DNA from 4 places in the Hoeflea prorocentri genome. Region 1 is predicted to be linked to each of the others. Evidence: predicted binding sites of a transcription regulator. Region 1 holds the regulator's gene; each other region holds the start of a gene.
The links. Region 1 encodes PhoB, which activates phosphate uptake and scavenging genes when phosphate is short. Its sites were predicted from a motif close to TGTCATNNANCTGTCAT; they were not measured.

Region 1 (4,959 bases):
GGCTTCCGTCAAATCATCAAACGCCTTGGAGATCGCAGGCAGATAGGCCTCGCCCTCTTCAGTCAAAAGCAGGCCATGCGGCAAGCGTCGAAACAGCGCCACGCCGAGGGACGCCTCCAGCTTCTTGACCTGCTGGCTTATAGCGCCGGCGGTGACGCCGAGTTCGCTTGCTGCGGTCGTAAAGCTCAAATGTCTGGCGGCCGCTTCGAAGGCGCGCAGCGTGTTGAGTGATGGAAGCCTGTAAGTCATCAAATTTCTCCTCACTTCAAAGTGACACAAAGAACGGCATTTGAAGACTCAGCATTTCTATGCCTCCACCGGAGGTTTTCTGCGTTGAGATTACCGTCCCCACCAGTAGCTTCGTTTGCGCACAATGAATTCCGTCAACGAGGACCCATCCATGAAAATGGAACACATCACATCCGCAAAAGCTCACGATCTGAAAAGCCGATATGCCCAGTGTGTCGCCGTTTCCGGTCATTCACGAACCATCTATGTGAGCGGGCAAATCCCGGTGCGGCCCGACGGAACGGTGCCGGAGACCTTCAAGGAGCAGGCCGAGCAGGCCTGGGCGAATGTCGAGGCACAGCTCAAGGCGGCCGGCCTCGGATTGGAAAACATCGTCCGCCACACGACCTATCTGTCGGACCGCAAATACAGGGCCGAAAACAGCCTCGTGCGCAAAGCGGTGCTCGGCGGGCATGAGCCGGCCTTGACGGTGATCATTGCCGGGATTTTTGACGAAGCCTGGCTGCTGGAAATCGAAGCGGTGGCCGCCGGATGAGTAAGAGTTGCACCAACGCGCTTCATGCCAGCGCGGTGAAAGATCGTGGCAGGATTTACCTCGCCGTATTTCGCGAACTGTCGCACCGTTGCGGCGAGGCAGAGGCCATCAGCGTTTTGCAAAGCGCCAGCCGGGCGCACGGGCTGGAGGTCGGGGCGTCGCTGGCGCATCTCGCGCCTCGGGATTTTAGGGGCATGCTCAACACGTATTTTCTCGGCCCCGACAGCGCGACCTATTCGCCTCAGGTCAATGAAATCAGCGACACATGCCTTGATGTCCAGTTCATGACCTGCCCGCTCAAGGACGGGTGGCTGGAGATGGGGTGCAGCGATGAAGAGGTGTGTACGCTCCTGAAATGCGCGACGGCATTTGACGATGCTGTCTGGGAAGCGGCGGGGTTCGACTATGAGCTTGAATCCTGGGCACCCGGCAAGCCCGGCTGCTGCCGCACGCGATTGAGGGAAAGGCCCGCACAGGTCACAGAAGACCGCTGATCGCGTTGCTGATTGCAATGCCCTCATTCGCGGCCTGATAGATCGGCCGCGGCGGGTGCGATGCGATGTCGATCTCGCGGTGCAGCCAATGCCGCGCCTCCAGTTTTTGAAGCGATTGGGAAAGCGCCCGGTCGGTTATGGGGGACAGGTCGCTCTTGATGTCGACGAAACGGCGGGGCCGACCGCTGACGGCAAGGACGGGAAGCGTCCATGTACGGCGAAGCAGGGACTGTCCGGATTCATCCGGCAAAGCCCCGGCGATCATATCTGCCATCTTCGCAAACCTCATTCCTTCCTCGGTCAACCTGAATTCCGGTCTCAGCGGGTGGCCATGTCCGGGATTGCGCTCCAGAATCCCGAGTTCAACTAGATGCGCCAGGCTGCTTGCAAAGGCTGTGCGGCTTGCACCGGACGCCACAAGAAGCGGCGCCTGACGCCCCGGCACACCGTCATGCATCGCTTTGAGGATGCTCAAAGACCATGACCGGGATGTAATATTGACAAGTCGACCAATGTCCATAAAGTATAGTATATATAATTTTAGTTGAACTGGAAACTGCAATGGCTGTCGTAAAACTGAATAACGAAATCACCTTTGCGCTGTCGGTCCGCGACCGGCATGCGAGCGCGAAATGGTATGAGGACATGCTTGGATTTGAGCTGGTACATCACATCGACGAGGCCGGGTGGAGCGAAGTCAAGACAATGACGGAAGGCGTTACGCTGGGATTGGGCGAGCAGACGGAACCGGTTCCCGGAAATGCCGTTCCGGTCTTCGGCATCGACGACATCACAACAGCGCGCAATGCGCTGGAGGCTGCTGGCGTCAAATTCGACGGACCAACCGATACGGTCGAAGGCATGGTCAGCACCGCGACCTTCTACGACCCAGACGGCAATGCCTTCATGTTGGCACAGGACCTGACGCGGTAGCGGACCGGAATCGGCCGTCGCCAAGAGGTCGGTGACAGGTCCTGCTCACGTTTCCAGTGAATAGCCCGCACCGCGGACCGTGCGAATAACGTCGCGCATATTGGCAAGGTTGAGGGCCTTGCGCAGGCGACCGACATGGACGTCGACGGTGCGTTCATCCACATAGATATCGTGGCCCCAGACGCCGTCGAGAAGCTGCGAGCGGGAGAAGACACGCGTCGGCGAGGTCATGAAGAACTCCAGCAGGCGGAATTCGGTCGGACCGAGCTTGATCTCGCGGCCGCGTCGGTAGACGCGATGGGTCTCGCGGTCGAGTTCGATATCGCCGGCCTTCAAAACCGTCGAGATCGTCTCCGGCTTGACCCGGCGTAAAAGGGCGCGCACGCGGGCCATGAGTTCGGGCGTTGAGAACGGCTTGACGACATAATCGTCCGCGCCGGTGGCAAGGCCCCTCACCCGTTCGCTTTCCTCGCCGCGCGCGGTCAGGAGAATGATCGGCAGGCGCTCGGTTTCCGGCCGGACACGTAAACGACGACACAGTTCGATACCTGAGAGGCCGGGCAGCATCCAGTCAAGGATCAGAAGATCGGGAACCCGCTCCTGCAGTTTGATCTCCGCCTCGTCACCGCGCAGGACGGTATCGACCTCGTAGCCTTCGGCTTCCAGATTGTAACGCAGCAGGACGCTCAGCGCCTCTTCGTCTTCAACGACGGTGATTTGCGGTGCAATGCCCATGTCTTGTCTCCGGCGGCAGGGCCTGATGGCCCGCCAGCCTACTCTTCCTCGGCGCCCACAGACGTGGTTTCATCGTCCTTGGGCCGCTCGTTCGACAGTTGCGAGCCGGTGCTGATGTAGTAGACCGTCTCGGCAATATTGGTGGCGTGGTCGCCGATCCGCTCGATGTTCTTTGCGCAAAACAGGAGATGCGTACAGGCGGTTATGTTGCGCGGATCTTCCATCATATAGGTGAGCAGCTCACGGAAAAGGGACGTATATATTGCGTCGATCTCGTCGTCGCGCTGACGAATGGAACTGGCGAGTTCCGGCGAGCGGGACGAATAGGCGTCGAGCACTTCTTTCAGCTGCGTTAGAGCCAGCTCGGCAAGGTGATCGAGGCCGCGCACCAGCTTCTTCGGCTGCGCCATGCCATGGACGGCGAGCACACGTTTGGCGATGTTCTTTGCCATGTCGCCGACCCGTTCCAGATCGGCGGCAATGCGGATCGACCCTATAATGTCGCGCAGATCCGCCGCCATGGGCTGACGCTTGGCGATGATCAAAACCGCTTTCTCGCCGATCTGTCGCTCGGCATCGTCAAGAACCAGATCGTCGGAAATGACCTTTTGCGAGAGCGCGGCATCGCCATTGACGAGCGCGGCGACGGATTCCTCAAGCATACGCTCGGCAATCCCGCCCATCTCTGCGATGCGGCGCACGAGAAACTGCAGATCCTCGTCATAGGCCGAGACCGTGTGAGCGGCGAGCTGATTACTGGAATTGTTTTCGTTCATGATCGTTCCTGTCCGCTCAAGATCAGCCGAAGCGGCCGGTGATGTAGTCCTGGGTACGCTGATCGTCGGGGTTGGTGAACATCTTGTCCGTGTCGCCGACCTCGACCAGCTTGCCCAGATGGAACATGGCGGTGCGCTGCGAGACGCGCGCGGCCTGCTGCATGGAGTGGGTCACAATGACAATTGTGTAGTTCTGGCGTATCTCGTCGATCAGCTCCTCGACCTTGGCCGTGGCGATCGGATCGAGCGCCGAACAGGGCTCGTCCATCAATATCACTTCCGGGTTGACGGCAATGGCGCGGGCGATGCAGAGACGCTGCTGCTGACCGCCGGAAAGGCCGGTTCCCGGTTCGTTGAGCCTGTCCTTGACCTCGTCGAATAGGCCGGCTCTTTGCAGGCTGGTTTCGACAATCTCGTCAAACCCTGCCTTGCTGTTGGCCATGCCGTGAATACGCGGGCCGTAAGCGATATTCTCATAAATCGATTTCGGAAACGGGTTGGGTTTTTGAAAGACCATGCCGACGCTGGCACGCAGCTCCACCACATCAACGGCCGGATGATAGATATCCGCGCCATCCAATGTGATGCTTCCCTTGACCTCGCAGCCGTCAATCGTGTCGTTCATCCGGTTCAGACAGCGCAGGAAGGTGGACTTGCCGCAGCCAGACGGACCGATGAGGGCCGTGACCTGATTTTTCCTGACATCGAGGTCCACATCAAAGAGCGCCTGGGAACCGCTGTAAAAGACGCTCACCATGCGGCCCTGCATCTTTATGGGCGGCTGCGGTTCGGTTTTTGCACCAACCGCCTCTTCTACTGCTGCTTCCGACATCATATTCATCCTTCAAAACCCCACTGTATCGGCTTTTTGCCCGTCAGGGGCGGCACATGCAACTGCGCCACGCCAACAAATCGTCAGATGACACTCCTACCAGCGGCGCTCGAACCGCCTGCGCAGTATAATGGCCGTGATGTTCATCACGGCGAGGAACAGGAGCAGAATGATGATCGCTCCCGATGTCCTTTCGACAAAGGCCCGCTCGGCCTCATTGGCCCACATGAAGATCTGAACCGGCAATGCCGTGGCCGGATCCATGGGACTGGCTGGATAGCCGACAACAAAGGCAACCATGCCGATAAGCAGCAACGGCGCCGTTTCGCCAAGCGCCTGCGCAAGGCCGATAATCGTACCGGTCAGGATGCCCGGCGCGGCAAGTGGCAGGACATGATGGAAGAC
Region 2 (4,959 bases), 1.1 Mb from region 1:
GCCTTTGTCGCGAACCAAAAGGGTTCAAGATCACCAAAATGACCGCCGAACCTTTCGCCCACCAGGCCAAGCACGTCCGCAGTCGTCCGGTCCGGTTCAAAATGCAGCGGTCGCGGCATGAAGAGATCCGGCTTTGCGGGTTTGCGGTTCTCGGCATCGAAGTTCCACTTGCCGCCTATCGGATTGTCGCCGTCCATCAACAGCCCTGTCCTGCGCCGCATATCGCGATAGAAATACTCCATGCGCAATTGCTTGCGGCCGCTCGCCCACTCGGCAAAGTCCGACCGGGAGCAGAGGAAGCGGTCATCAGTCAAGATATCGACCGGCACACCGAAACGCTGCGACCACTGCCGGAACTGCTCCAGAAGTCGCCATTCCCCCGGTTCGGTGACCACGATGCGCTCAACGGGTTGGCGGTCCAGGGCGCGTTCAATCTCTCCGGTAAAGGACTTAGTATTTTCCGGATCGTCCAGGCGGATGTATTCAATGTGCCATCCTTCTTCCTCAAGCACGGCTGCGAAATGACGCATAGCCGACAGGACCAGAGCAATCTTCTTCTTGTGATGGCGGACGTAAGTCGTCTCCTCATGCAGTTCCGCCATCAATACGCGATCCCTGCCGCGATCGGCTCCGGCAAGCGATGATACTGCCGTGGACAGTTGATCACCAAGAATCAGGATAAGATTTCCGCTGCTCATTGAACGACATTCCCGAAGCGATTGCAGACAGTTTTACGCAGGCGGACCGCAAATGGATTGCCTTGCCTTGATGCAGCATGATGCCGACAGCTCAGGAACCCTGCGGAGTAAAGACCTCTTTGATTGTCGCAACAACGTGTCGGATGCCGGCGTCCCCGCTCCGGCGTGTGTGCCAGGCCAGATTTACCGGGAAGCCATCAATACTGATCGGGGGATCGAAGCCGACGAGTCCTGGATGGCCATGCAACATGAATCCATGCCGGGGCACCATGGCGATATGATCCGTTTGGACCAGGAGCGACAAAGTAAGCTGAAACGATGGCACAACGACGCCGATGCGACGGGCGCGGCCCAAGGAGCGAAGCTGAGCGTCGAGTGGAGAGCCGGCTTCGCCCCGGCCCGACATGACGATGTGCGGCCAGTCCAGCCACGTGTCGAGATCGAACCGCTCCGCAGCCGGATGGCCCTTGCGCATGGCCACAATGTATGTCTCTTGCAACAGCGTGATGCGCTCCAGCCCCTCGATGTCCCTCGGGAGAATGGAGATCGTGATATCGGTATCGCCGTTCAACAGATCCTTTGCAGCCGCATCTTCCCCGTTCCACGGCTCGAAGATGACCGTGACGCCCGGGGCCGTTCGATGAAGGGCAGCAATCAGCGGGCCAGCGATCATGAAGGATGGGTCGTCGGCAGTGGTAATCCGGATCGTTTGCCGCAGATCGCTGAGGCTGATTTTCGGCGGATCAACGAGATCGTGCACATTTCCAAGCAGCGATTTGAGCGGCCCGCGCATCGCTTCGGCGCGTGGCGTCAAGCGCATTGCGCCGTGCTTTCTTTCCAGCAATTCATCACCGAACAGATCGCGGCAGCGCTGAAGCGCGTTCGAAACGGCAGGCTGGGAGCGGTTCAGGCGTTGTGCCGCGCGGCTCACATGCGCCTCGTCGAGCAAGGCATCGAGCACAACGAGCAGGTTGAGATCAATGGACATTAAATTCATAAAACTTATAATATACTATAACTGATATCAGTTTGAATTATTTCTTCTGACGTTCCAGTTTGGTTGGGAAACAGTCCCGGGCAAAGACCGGCATCGGCGAATTCAGCCCGAACAACCTACAGGAACTGACCTATGTCCAATCGCAATGCGGTCTTCCCGGCCGGAAGACAATCGCTCTATGAAACCCACCAATATTCCGCTGCCATCCGTTCCGGCGATCTCCTTTTCGTGTCCGGGCAGGTCGGCAGCCGTCAGGACGGATCGCCCGAGCCGGATTTTGAAAGACAGGTCCGGCTTGCCTTCGACAATCGCGCTGCCGTTCTGGAGGCCGCCGGCGGCGACTTCGAAGACATTGTGGATGTCACGACCTTCCACACAGATCCTCAAACTCAGATGGACACAGTCCTTGCCGTTCGATCGGGTATTATTGGACAAAGGCCCTACCCCAACTGGACCGCTGTGGGCGTGACCTGGCTGTCGGGTTTCGATTTTGAGATCAAGGTTATCGCCCGCATGCCGACAACCGGCTGATTGTGCCCCAGAAGGCGAAGAACGCGCCACGCATCGGGTCATGCGTTGCGCGTTTTCGCACTGTTGAAAGTGTGACATATAGCTGTTGTGTTGGCCGTATATCAGACCGGCTTTTGGAAACCGCAGAAGTGCACAGGCAAGTTCATGATCTCATCCGTAAGCCTCATCGGCGGAACGGTGCTTACGTCGCATGGCGCGCTTGAAGCCGCGGATGTTCACATCGCCGATGGGATGATTGTCGAAGCCCCCTCGCCCAGCGCAACCGCAATCGACTGCCGGAGCTTTTGCGTCCTGCCGGGCATTGTGGATGTCCACGGCGATGCGTTCGAAGTGGCGCTCCATCCGCGACCCGGCGTCAACATCGCGTTTCCCATCGCAATGCGCTGGGTTGACCGGCAATTGCTTGCCAACGGCATCACAACGGTGTTCCACGGACTTACACTGTCGTGGGAGCCGGGCGCGCGAAGCCTTCCGGCGGGGCGCGACTTCATGGATGGGCTTGAAGGCCTGCGGCCTCAGTTTCTGGCGGACCACCGCGTCCAGCTGCGGTGGGAGACCTTTGCCCATGATGCCATCGACGATATAGACCACTGGCTTGCCCGCCATCCCAAACCCGCTTTGGCCTTCAACGACCACACGACGCTGACGCTGGAAGCCGCACGTTCCGGAAACACCAAGAAGCTTGAAGTGTGGGCACACCGCGCAGGACTGACGCTAAAAGAATACCTTGCCATGGCTGAAGAAATCGGTCGCCGCGCACCGGATGTTGCGGATAAGGTTCGCGACGTTGCCGAACGCGCTTCGCGTCGAGGCGCGATCATGCTGTCACACGACGAGAAAACCCGTGGAGAGCGCGAGCAATTCCGCAACCTCGGCGCAAAGGTATGCGAGTTTCCGCTGGCGCGTAAAGTCGCCGAAGATGCCGTTTCCAACGGTGAATACGTCATTATGGGTGCTCCAAACGTGATCCGCGGGGGCAGCCACACCGGCGCCATGTCAGCCGAGGACGCCATAGGCAATGGCCTGTGCGATGTCCTTGCCTCCGACTATTACTATCCCAGCCTGCTGCATGCGGCTGAACATCTTGTTGCCCGCGGTGTGTGCAGCTTCGGCGAGGCCTGGAACCTCGTTTCAAGAAATCCGGCAGCGTCCATGGGATTGCAGGATCGCGGGGCGATCGAGACCGGACGCCGGGCCGATCTTGCCGTGCTTGACTGCACCGGCCCATGGCGTCTGGTGCATCTTGTTGTCGGTGGCGTGGTCACGACCTTCGGCAGCTGATCTTAATAACTGTTTGAAAAGCGGCCAGGTCAATCCATCTTCCATAACGCGGCTTATGCAGTGCCAAAAATGTGTAACAACCGTGATGTCCGCGACCACGGTATAGGTTACAAGTCTGACTGGAACCAATTGCATTTCGTCACGAAATTTTCAGGATCAGATACCATTGTCCCATCTCTTCTCACCCATTGCGCTTCGAAGTCTAACATTCAAGAACCGCGTGGCCGTCTCGCCAATGAGCCAGTATCGGGCACGCGATGGCTACGCCAATGATTGGCACATGGTTCATCTCGGCCGCTTCGCAATCGGCGGCGCCGGACTGGTTTACGCGGAAGCCACGGCTGTCGAAGCGGAGGGACGAAGAACTATCGGCGATCTCGGGCTTTGGGACGACGACCAGATCAACAATCTCAAGCCGATCGCAGAGTTCATCAGCCAGGAGGGAGCCGTTCCCGGCATTCAGTTGAGTCATGCCGGACGCAAGGCCTCGGAACGACGGCCGTGGCACGGCGAAACACCCATTGATGATGAAGATATCGCTGTGCGTGGCGAGACGCCGTGGGAAGCCATTGCCCCCTCGGCGATCCCCTATGCGGATGGCTGGCCGACACCGAAGGAAATGTCCGAAGACGACATTCAAAGGGTTATCCGCTCATTCGGGACGGCGGCGCGCCGCTCCCATGAAGCCGGCTTCAAGATCATAGAGGTCTATGCCGCCCACGGATTTCTGATCCACCAGTTTCTGTCGCCGATCTCGAACACGCGGACGGACAAGTGGGGCGGCAGTGATGAAAATCGCAGGCGCTTTGCTTTGGAGGTGGCAAAATCCATTCGCGCAAACTGGCCGGACGCCTACCCTCTGGCTTTCCGACTGTCGTCAACGGATTGGCTCGATGGCGGGCTGGAGATTGAGGACGTCACGGATATCGCAAGAGCGCTGAAGAATGAAGGCGTCGATCTGATCGACTGCTCGTCGGGCGGCATCGGAGGAAAGGAGCGGCCACGCAGGATGAAGATCGAACAGGGTTTTCAGGTCCCGTTTGCCGGTCAGATCCGCAAGGACGCAGACATCGCCACAATGGCGGTCGGATTTCTTTGGGATGCGCAAAACTGCGAAAAGATCATTGAAACCGGTCAGGCAAACATGATCGCGCTGGCCCGCGAACTTCTGACGGACCCGAACTGGCCGCTGCATGCCGCTGCCGAGCTCGGCGCCGAAGACAGTCAAGCCATGTGGCCCATCGAAGCGGGATGGTGGCTGATGAAACGCGACAGGCTGTTGCAGAAACTTGGTCTTCGATAGGACGTATGCGGACGATTCCAACGGGTCGCTTTGCGGTACGTTTTGCTCGAAATCCTGCACAATGAGCAGCTCAATTCCCGCCATCGCGGTGCTGGCACCTTGAAAAGCTCAAAGCTGGCCAAGTGGCGGCAAAGCCTTGTGCCGCCCTA
Region 3 (4,959 bases), 580 kb from region 1:
TCGCGGCTGATCGTCAATGCGGTCGGTTTCGATCTCCACGCGGCCAAGCCATTCACTCGCCGTGTCGCGGATGTTTCCGTAATGGCGTTCACCGATGGCCATCAGGCGCTCGCCGACATTCGCACCGGCTGAAACGGTCATGCGCAGCCCGTCCGCCGGGTTCTGATGAACGAAGCCCCAGTCGGTGCGCATGAGGAACCGGCGCTCCGCCTCACCCATACGGTAGAGGTCGCGCAACTGGCCGTCACGCATGCGGTATTCGACCGTTCCCGATGTCGGCGGCAATCGCGTGGAGATGGCGTTCAGGAGTGTTGTCTTGCCGGAGCCGGATTCACCAACCACCGCCAGCACTTCACCCGGCCAAAGTTCAAAGGACACGTCCTTGCAGCCGACGCGGCTGCCATAGAACTTGGTCATCGCGCTGACGCGCAACAGGGGCAAGTCACTCATATTCCGACTCCGCCTTGTCCTGCGCCATGGCGCCCTTGTGACCGTCTTCGCGCCGTATCTCGCAATAGTCCGTGTCGGAGCAGACGAACATGCGCCCGCCTTTGTCATCGAGGACAACCTCATCGAGATAGACGCCGGTTGCAGCGCAAAGAGCACAGGGCTCCTCGAACTGCTGCACCTCGAAGGGATGATCCTCAAAGTCGAGGCTGACAACATCGGTATAGGGCGGGATCGCGTAGATGCGTTTTTCGCGTCCGGCGCCGAAGAGCTGAAGCGCCTGCGAACGGTGCATCTTCGGATTGTCGAATTTGGGCGTTGGAGACGGGTCCATCACGTAGCGCCCCTCAACCTTGACCGGATAGGCATAGGTCGTGGCGATATGGCCGTTCTTGGCGATGTCCTCATAGAGTTTGACATGCATGAGCCCGTATTCTTCAAGCGCATGCATCTTGCGCGTTTCCGTCTCGCGTGGCTCGAGGAACCGCAACGGTTCGGGAATAGGCACCTGATAGACAAGGACCTGCCCCTCCTTCAGCGTCTCTTCGGGAATGCGGTGCCGCGTCTGGATAATTGTCGCGTCCGAGGTCTGGGTGGTGACAGCGACATCCGCGACCTTTTGAAAAAAGGCTCGGATCGATACGGCATTGGTGGTGTCGTCGGCGCCCTGGTCGATCACCTTCAACGTATCGTCCGGGCCGAGTATCGACGCCGTGACCTGCACACCACCTGTGCCCCAGCCATAGGGCATCGGCATTTCGCGGCTGGCGAAGGGGACCTGATAACCGGGAATGGCAATCGCCTTCAAAATGGCGCGCCGGATCATGCGTTTCGTCTGCTCGTCGAGATAGGCGAAATTGTAGGTGGCCAACTGCATATGCGTGTTCATTCGGCGGCCTCCAGTTTTTCGTCGGACTTGTCGCGCCCGGCCTCGTATTCGCCGCGCATGCGGCGCACCAGATCAAGTTCGGCCTGGAAATCGACATAGTGGGGCAGCTTCAGATGCTCGACAAAGCCGGTCGCCTGTACATTGTCCGAGTGGGAAATGACAAATTCCTCATCCTGTGCCGGCGCGGTCAAATCCTCGCCAAGCTCTTCGGCCCGCAAGGCCCGGTCGACAAGCGCCATGGCCATGGCCTTGCGCTCGCTCTGACCGAAAACCAGGCCGTAACCACGGGTGAATTGCGGCGGCTGTTTGGCTGAGCCCTGAAACTGGTTGACCATCTGGCATTCGGTCACCCGCACGGTGCCGAGGCTGACGGCAAAGCCCAGTTCCGGAACATCAATCTCGACCTCCACCTCGCCGATGCGGATTTCTCCGGCAAAAGGGTGACTGCGGGCATAACCACGCTGCGTCGAGTATCCGAGCGCCAGTAGAAAGCCCTCGTCACCGCGCGACAGCGCCTGCAGGCGCACATCGCGTGTCATGGGAAACTCCATGGGCTCGCGTGTCAGATCGCCGGTGGCGTGATCGTGCGGAAGATCGCCATCGTCCTCGATCAGCCCTTCGCCGGCGAGGATTTCGGAAACGCGCGGTGTGCGCCCCGTCTGGTTTTCGCGGGTCTCAGGCATGTCGACATCTGTCTCGTGCATCAGGTCGGGATCGAGCAGCCGGTGCGTGTAGTCGAAGGTCGGGCCGAGCAGTTGCCCGCCCGGCAGGTCCTTGTAGGTGGCCGAGATACGCCGCTCGATCAGCATTGTGCCGGTGTCGACAGGCTCGCTATAGCCGAAGCGGGGCAAGGTCGTGCGGTAGGCGCGCAGCAGGAAGATGGCTTCGATCACATCGCCGCGCGCCTGTTTGAAGGCGAGTGCTGCAAGCTCACGGTCGTAGAGCGAGCCTTCGGACATGATCCGGTCGACGGCCAGCCCCAATTGCTCAACGATCTGCGTGATATGCATCGCGGGGACCGCGCGATCGCCACGGCGGCGGTCTGCGAGGAGCCGGTGGGCGTTTTCGATGGCGGCCTCACCGCCTTTAACGGCTACATACATGGCGCGCTCACCTCCCCCTCTTGATCTTTACGGTTCGCGGCAGGGCAATGACGCCTTCCGGCGCTGCCAACAGCACATCGACGCCGCGCGGGAACCGCATCCCGTTGGCACTCCATTGATCCATGAACCTGTCAGGCAGGCCTTGCGGCACAATGTGCGCGATTTCCTGAATGCCCGGCCCTGTCAGTGTCAGGCCGGGACCGCCTGACAGAGCAGCGATCTGCACAATGAGCGTTGTGGAGCGATCGGGGTATTCCTGCGTTCCCTGCGAAAAGCTTTCGAGAGACGGCAAAGCCTCAGAATCGGAGATAACGGCAAAGTCCGCATCCAGCATTTCCCGGACGATCGGTGCAGCTGTATTGAAGGCAAGCCATCCTGCAACGTCGCTGCTGCGCGCAAGGACCGGATCGAGCCAGATTTGGGTGTCGTGATCGAAAAGCGTTGCGGCGATTGCTCCGGTGACGGGCGTCAGTGGCGCTGGCGGTTCCGTCAGGTTTTCAATGGCGGCAATCTTGCCCGGGCGGGCGATTGCTTCCATCACCTGCCTGAAAACCGCCTGTGCATCGAAGACCGGGTTGGCGAAGCCGCCCTGGATCGCGGACGGATCGTTTGCCTGCAGAACAGTCATCAATCCTCTCCCCTGACCATGGTGAAGAAATCGACCCGTGTTGCGGCGGTTTCCTCCTGATTGCGCTTGTCTTCAGCGTCGAGGCGATCGCGAACCGGATGGATGACATCGCTTTCAACCCTTTGCCGGAATGTTTCGTCCTGCCACAGCGCATCAAACAAGGCGGCGTGCCGGACTTTTTCCTTATCGGTTCCAAATGCGTAGGCATGGCCAATACGGCCGGTTGAAAGCCGCATGGTCGCGCGTGTGACGGTCGCCTCACCGAAATTGAATGGCGCGCCACCGCCGCCGATGCGCCCGCGCAGCATGACCAGACCCGTCTCGGGTCCGCGCACGGCATCGAAGTCCGGCCTTTGCGGCCACTTATTCCAGGCATCCACCAATTCTTCCCGCGTCGCACGGGCCAGAACAGCCATGGCTTGCTTGCGCGCCGATTGCTGCGCTTCTGAAGCCCCTGCATTTACCGATGAAGGATCTGTCGCTTTTGTCACGATTTTCTCCCGATTTGTCTATTTATCTAGACAATTAGACATCTAATCATTATCTCTATAGCGCAATAATGACTGCTGTGTGACAGGGAATCTGAAAACCGATGGAATTCGTGGAACGGCGCAGCGGGATTTCGCTGTGGCGGCAGATCGCCGACCAGATCCGTATTGCCATAAGCAATGGCGAGTTTGATGAGAGCGGCGCACTGCCGGGCGAACTGGCACTGGCGAGACGTTTCGAGGTCAACCGCCACACGGTGCGCAGCGCTATTGCCTCTCTTGCGCGTGAGGGCGTGCTGAGGGTCGAACAGGGCCGCGGAACCTTCATTGCCCGCCACACAAAGCTGCAATATCCGATTGGCCGGCGCACACGCTTTTCCGCCGGTCTTGCCGGCCAGATCAAATCACGCGGCGGATTTCTCAAATCACATGTCACCGAGGCGGCAACGGGCCATGTTTCACGAGCCCTCGAACTTGAACCGGGCGCGCCGGTGCTGAGGCTTGAACGCGTTTCGTCGGCGGACGGCGTACCGGTTTCGCGCGGCATCAGCTGGTTCGATGCGGAAAGGTTCCCGGACTTCGCCAATCGCTACGAAAGCCGAAAATCAATCACTGCCGTCCTGAACTCATACGACATTGAGGATTATGTGCGCATATCAACTCGCATATCCGCTCACCATGCGGATCCTGCGACGCTTGACGATCTGAAACTGTCACCTGGTGCCATCACCCTGCGGACCGAAGCCGTGAACGCCGAAGTGGCCGGACGGCGGCTTGAGTATTCCCACACTTTTTTTGCTGCGGACCGGATCGAACTGGATATCGATCATCAGGCCGGAACCGCCCTGCCCTGATCAGCGCAGATGCGCATCAATGGTGAAGCTTTCCGGCAAAGAAGGACATTGATCGTCGAGCGCGAAATCCAGTGCACAAGCCGCCATTTTGTGGGCAATGCCGAATGTGATCTTGAAGCCGCCGGTCGCAACCGTGGTACGTTTACATCCGGGCACAACGCCGATCATCGGGTCGCGGCGCACAGCCTTGGGACGGAGCCCTGCCCAACGTTCAAGGACCCTTGCCCCTTCAAGCGCCGGACAAAGACGGCTCGCCTTGGCGATCACGTCGTCGAGCTTTTCATCAGTGCCATGACCGTCCTCGAAATCGGTCTCGCTGGTGCTCCCGACGGCGACCGTTCCGGCTGCATGCGGCACGACATAAGTCCCGTCGGAAAAGACCAACGGCAGATCGGCATCAATATCGGCGTCAAGCAGTGCGGTCTGGCCCTTGACCGGTTTGCCGTAGTCCGCTGGCGGCCGGCCCGTCAGTCGGCCGAGAAGTTCGAATGTCTCATGTCCCGCAGCCAGAACGATGTGGCCCGCATCGATGGGCGTGCCGGACGCCGTC
Region 4 (4,959 bases), 440 kb from region 1:
GGTCATCGACCGCGACGATACGGGACGGCCTACCGGCAAGATTGCCGAAGCAATTACATGGCAGGCCCTGGAGACGTTTTACGAGGCCTGGGGCGAGGACCGTTTGAATGACGAGTTCGAGGCTGGCATAAACGACTTTATCCGTCAGGGCATCACCACAACGACCGAACACCTCTACCTGCCGTTTTACAAGGCCTACTATCTTAATGCGCTCGGGAAAGGATGGCCCCTGCCCCGTATCGCCGCCTATCAGCAGGCGGTTTCGGCGGACCTGAATGTCGAACGCATGAATGTCGGCGAGGACAGGCTTTGGATGGCTGGGGTCAAAATTCATGCCGACGGATCGCCCTTCATCGGCAATATCTGGCTGAGCCAGCCCTATCTCGACAACGATATCACGCGGCTTCGTATGGGGCTGGCGCCGGGCCACACGGGCGGCATGAATTACCCGCCGGAGTATTTCGAGAACATGGTGCGGACCTACGTCAGCCAGGGCTGGCAGATGACGATCCACACCCAGGGCGACCGCACCATCGACACGGTCCTCGATCTGCTTGAAAATGTGTTGTCCGAGACACCGCGGCCCGATCACCGGTTTCGTCTCGAACACTGCGCCCTGATGCGCGAGGACCAGATCGAGCGCGCCGTGAAACTGGGCGTGCTTTCAAGTTTTTTCATAAACCACATTACCCATTGGGGCGCGCCGATCGAGGATGCACTGTTCGGCCCGGAGCGCGCGGCCCACTACATGCCGGCCGGCTCGGCCGTAAAGCACGGCATGCGTATCAGCCTGCATGCCGATACGCCGATGACCGACCCATCCGCGCTTGAACTCATGCAGGCGGCCACGACACGGACGGCCGGGGACGGCCGATGTGTCGGTGCGGGCGAACGTCTGGACGCGCAAACCGCCCTTAAGGCCGTGACCATCGACGCGGCGTTCCAGATCTGCAAGGAGGACATGCTGGGCTCCATCAGTCCCGGCAAACATGCCGATCTCGTGGTGCTGGAGAAAAACCCACTTGAAACGCAGAGCGAGGACCTTGCCTCGATCAAGGTCGAACAGACCTGGCTCGCCGGCGAACGTGTGTGGGCCCATGACGGCTGAACCCGACCGCGCCGTTCCGGTTGTCACCGTCGGCGGCTTCCTGGGCGCCGGAAAGACGACGCTGGTCAACGGCTTGCTTGCGCAAAGCAATGGCCGGCGAATCGTTGTTTTCGTCAATGATTTCGGCGCCATCAATATCGACTATGACCTGATCGAGACAGTCGAGGAAGATCGCATCTCGCTCAAGAACGGCTGCGTGTGCTGCACGCTCAATGACGATCTGGTCGGTGCTGTTGTCGACTATTGCCGGGCTGCAGAAAGCCCGGATGCGTTTGTCATCGAAGCAAGCGGAGTAGCCGATCCGCGATCGCTCGACCAATCCATCCTGGCCCTCCAGGCGGCCGGACATGTGCGGCTCGATAACCGGATCTACGTGCTCGATGCGGATTGCTTCGGCCGCCTCGACTATGCGGATACCGAATTGCTGATCGACCATGCCGTTGCCAGCGATCTGGTTCTCGTCAACAAGGCCGATCTGACTACGGCGGAAAAGCTGGCTGCCTTGAGAAAGATGCTGGTGCGCTCATCGCCGCACAACAAAATGATCGAGACCCGCCATTGCGCTTTGCCTTTCGATATATTGATTGGAGACGGCCAGCGCGACAAAGCTGTACCGGTGCCTGTTGCACCGAACCAGCTTCTCGGCCACGAATTCCACAGTTGGAGCACGACCTCGGCGACGCCGATCAACCGCCGGCGTTTCGCAGCGTTTTTGAAAACGCTCGCCGGCTCGACGCTCCGCGCCAAGGGCAGGCTTTTCTTCGACGACGCACCGGATCGCGCCGTGCTGTTCGACTTTGTCGGCAGTCGGGAAACACGTCGCCTCTTGTCGGAGAAGACCGCTGATCCGGTTTCCGTCCTTGTTGCGATTGGCCATCAGGATCGTTTTGATGCGGCGCTCATCGCACAGGCTTTCAGCGCAACGCTAAACCCCGTCCCGCCAGAAGGTGGCAGAACCGAAGAACGCATCGACAACCCGGCTTTTTGAGTCCTTCAATGAGAAGGCAATTTCATCATAGGCACCCGACAGGTCGCTGATCGCCAGCCGCTGCACGCCGTCAGTCCGACTGGTTGCGAATTTCCAGATAAAGCCAATGCCGAGACCGTTGACGACGGCTTCATAGAGACCGTCGCGCGTATCAAGCGTCAAAAGCGGTGTCGGCGGCTCGGGCAGCGCCGCGAACATTCTGTCGACAACACGCTGGGTGGACGAGCCCCGTGCACGGAAGATCAATGCTTCGTTTTGAAGTTCAGCGGCGCTGACGACATCCTTCCGGGCCAGCGGATGATTGGGCGGAGCAATGGCAACGACCTGGTTTGGAGCAAGCGCGGCGCGGCGGAAACGGTTGTCCTCGCGCACATTGGGCAAGATGCCGACGTCCACCTCATGGCTGAGCACTGCGCGGGTGATCTTGTCATGCGGGCCCGTTTCCACCCTGAGCGTGACGCCCGGGTGGGTGCGATGGAATTCGGCAACGACCGCCATTCCGGGCATGGCGTTGCCCAGACCGACGATAATCTGTCCGTCGGCAAGCGAAGTGCGGCGCGTCAACAATCGCTCGGCTTCGAGCCGTTCCGCCGAAATCCGCTCCGCCATGTCACATAACTCGTTGCATAATTGCGTGGGGAACAGTTTGCCGTGGTTGCGGACAAAGAGCCTCACGCCATAACTCGCCTCAAGGTCCCTGACGTGCTGCGAAACCGCTGGCTGGCTGATGCCGATCGCTCTTGCCGCCGCGGCGAAGGAACCGGCATGAGCAACATGACGCACGGCGTCGAGTCGGGCAAATGTCAGATCCATGCAGAACGAACCTCTCGGCAATCAGGGCAAATACCCGACGCATGAGCGTTTTTCCTTGAGCGCCTCAAACAATAGCTTTCGTTTGTAACAGCGGTGTCACACTCACCGCCGAAAGAAGAGACGGGACGACACGTCCGTTCGTTAATCGTGAGGAATTCAACAGCGCATCGGTGAGTGCACCGGTGCGGACGGGAGAGTTATGCCGGTGTCATCGCACACAACCGTTTTGCTGCCGCGGTCCAAAACGACAGGACAGCTGTCAGTGCGTCTGTGCGCCGATGCTGCCGCGGTTCTATGTGATCTCGATGGCTGCCTGGCTTCCGAGAACAGGGCTTTTGAAGACGCACCGGCCTTTGTCGAGACTTGTGGAGACCGGCTATGGATTGTGTCGAACAATTCCACCGACACGGCGGCAAGCCTGTCTGAAAAACTCGACGCAATCGGTTTGACGATCCCGGCTGAGCGCATTCTTCTTGCCGGCGAGCAGACGCTTCGCCATCTGGCGGCCAGCCAACCGGCAAAGGGAATCAGCCTTTATGCGGGGCACGACCTGCAAACACTGAAAGATGAACTGCAGCCCGTGGCCTCGAATGATCCAGGCATTGTTCTTTTGTGCCGCGACCTGGAGTTCAAGCTTGCCACGCTGGACCGGCTTGTTGCCGATATCGACAGGGGAGCGGAGTTGTGGGTCAGCAACACGGATGTATCACATCCCGGCATAGGCGGCAGGCCGATCCCGGAAACCGGCGCACTGCTTGCTGCCCTGCAGGCAATTCGCTCCGATACGCCCTATCGCTGCATCGGCAAGCCGGACCCCTACCTGCTCAGGCAGGTGCTTCGCAAAAGCGCAACGGTACCGGGAGACGCGGTCTTTGTTGGCGACAATGCGTTGACCGACGGCTGTGCGGCAAAATCCGCCGGTATTGATTTTGTCCATCTGGTGCGCGGAGGAGACGGGCGATGATCATCTATATCTCCCGGACACTTGCCAAGACGCTCCTGACGCTGTTCGCGGTCATCACCCTGGTTTTCTTCGCCACGCGGCTTTCCGGAAGCCCGCTGGAGACCTTCCTTGGCGAAGGTCTGACGGCTGAAGACCGGGCAATGATGATCGACTATTTCGGACTCAACGGTTCGATCTGGGAACAATATGCGCGCTATATGCGCGGCGTGCTGGAGGGCAATTTCGGGCTTTCTTTCGTCGAAAGACGCCCCGTCGCCGATATTGTCGCCGAACGTATAGGACCGTCCCTGCAACTGCTTGCGAGCGCGCTCGCACTGACGATTTGTCTGTCGATCCCGCTCGGCATCCTCGCCGCGATCTATCGCCGGAGCTGGATCGGAACCGGTATCATGATGTTCGCCTTCGTTGGTTACGCCGTGCCGAACTTCATCCTGGCGATCTTCATGATCCTTGTCTTCGCGTTCACCCTGAACTGGCTTCCGGTGGTCGGCAATGGTTCGCCTGCGCATTTCATCATGCCGACTATCGCCCTTTCGGGCGTGTTGATCGCAGCGCTGACCCGCTTTACCCGCAACGCAATGCTGGACGTGCTTGGCCAGGACTATATGCGCACGGCACGGGCCAAAGGCCTGCCCGAATGGATTGTTGTCATCAAACACGGGCTAAAAAACGCCAGCGTAACAATCGCCTCGGTTCTTGGCCTGCAGATCGCCGCACTGGCCGCTGCGGGCAATGTCGTGGTCGAATCGATCTTCTCATGGCCCGGGATCGGAGAGTTGCTCGTCACATCCGCAATCACGCGCGATTATCCGGTGCTGCAGTTTGGCGTCATTGTCGTTGCCGTTGCAGTCGTCGTCATCAATGCCGTCATCGACATCGCCTATGCCTTTGCCGATCCGCGCATCCGGCTCGCGAAAGGATGACGCCATGACCTATCTTTCCGATGCTCCTGGAAAACAGTTTTTTGCGGCGACCGCCGGGTTGTGGAACTCAGCCAACGCCATCGAAAAAACCGCGTTGCTGACTGCAGCTTGCCTTCTCGGGCTTGCGCTGTTTGCTCCGCTCATCGCGCCGTTCGATCCGGCT

Region 2: the regulator PhoB is predicted to act here: its motif matches at 2,299-2,315, upstream of OQ273_RS12245 (alpha-D-ribose 1-methylphosphonate 5-triphosphate diphosphatase).
Region 3: the regulator PhoB is predicted to act here: its motif matches at 3,627-3,643, upstream of phnF (phosphonate metabolism transcriptional regulator PhnF).
Region 4: the regulator PhoB is predicted to act here: its motif matches at 2,993-3,009, upstream of OQ273_RS15395 (HAD-IIA family hydrolase).

The regions. Positions count from the first base shown of each region.
Region 1 is NZ_JAPJZI010000001.1:3,735,211-3,740,169, forward strand. Features, by position in the region: gene OQ273_RS17480 (LysR family transcriptional regulator) at 1-249, opposite strand, end outside; gene OQ273_RS17485 (RidA family protein) at 401-784, shown strand; gene OQ273_RS17490 (L-2-amino-thiazoline-4-carboxylic acid hydrolase) at 781-1,278, shown strand; gene OQ273_RS17495 (winged helix-turn-helix transcriptional regulator) at 1,262-1,753, opposite strand; gene OQ273_RS17500 (VOC family protein) at 1,840-2,211, shown strand; gene phoB (phosphate regulon transcriptional regulator PhoB) at 2,257-2,940, opposite strand; gene phoU (phosphate signaling complex protein PhoU) at 2,985-3,722, opposite strand; gene pstB (phosphate ABC transporter ATP-binding protein PstB) at 3,745-4,563, opposite strand; gene pstA (phosphate ABC transporter permease PstA) at 4,651-4,959, opposite strand, start outside.
Region 2 is NZ_JAPJZI010000001.1:2,604,548-2,609,506, forward strand. Features, by position in the region: gene OQ273_RS12230 (cryptochrome/photolyase family protein) at 1-698, opposite strand, end outside; gene OQ273_RS12235 (LysR family transcriptional regulator) at 790-1,686, opposite strand; gene OQ273_RS12240 (RidA family protein) at 1,828-2,226, shown strand; gene OQ273_RS12245 (alpha-D-ribose 1-methylphosphonate 5-triphosphate diphosphatase) at 2,371-3,507, shown strand; gene OQ273_RS12250 (NADH:flavin oxidoreductase/NADH oxidase) at 3,674-4,810, shown strand.
Region 3 is NZ_JAPJZI010000001.1:3,156,028-3,160,986, forward strand. Features, by position in the region: gene phnK (phosphonate C-P lyase system protein PhnK) at 1-450, opposite strand, end outside; gene OQ273_RS14760 (alpha-D-ribose 1-methylphosphonate 5-phosphate C-P-lyase PhnJ) at 443-1,324, opposite strand; gene OQ273_RS14765 (carbon-phosphorus lyase complex subunit) at 1,333-2,439, opposite strand; gene phnH (phosphonate C-P lyase system protein PhnH) at 2,447-3,067, opposite strand; gene phnG (phosphonate C-P lyase system protein PhnG) at 3,067-3,483, opposite strand; gene phnF (phosphonate metabolism transcriptional regulator PhnF) at 3,660-4,409, shown strand; gene OQ273_RS14785 (NAD(P)/FAD-dependent oxidoreductase) at 4,410-4,959, opposite strand, start outside.
Region 4 is NZ_JAPJZI010000001.1:3,290,551-3,295,509, forward strand. Features, by position in the region: gene OQ273_RS15380 (amidohydrolase) at 1-1,108, shown strand, start outside; gene OQ273_RS15385 (CobW family GTP-binding protein) at 1,098-2,096, shown strand; gene OQ273_RS15390 (LysR substrate-binding domain-containing protein) at 2,034-2,909, opposite strand; gene OQ273_RS15395 (HAD-IIA family hydrolase) at 3,115-3,873, shown strand; gene OQ273_RS15400 (ABC transporter permease) at 3,870-4,796, shown strand; gene OQ273_RS15405 (ABC transporter permease) at 4,801-4,959, shown strand, end outside.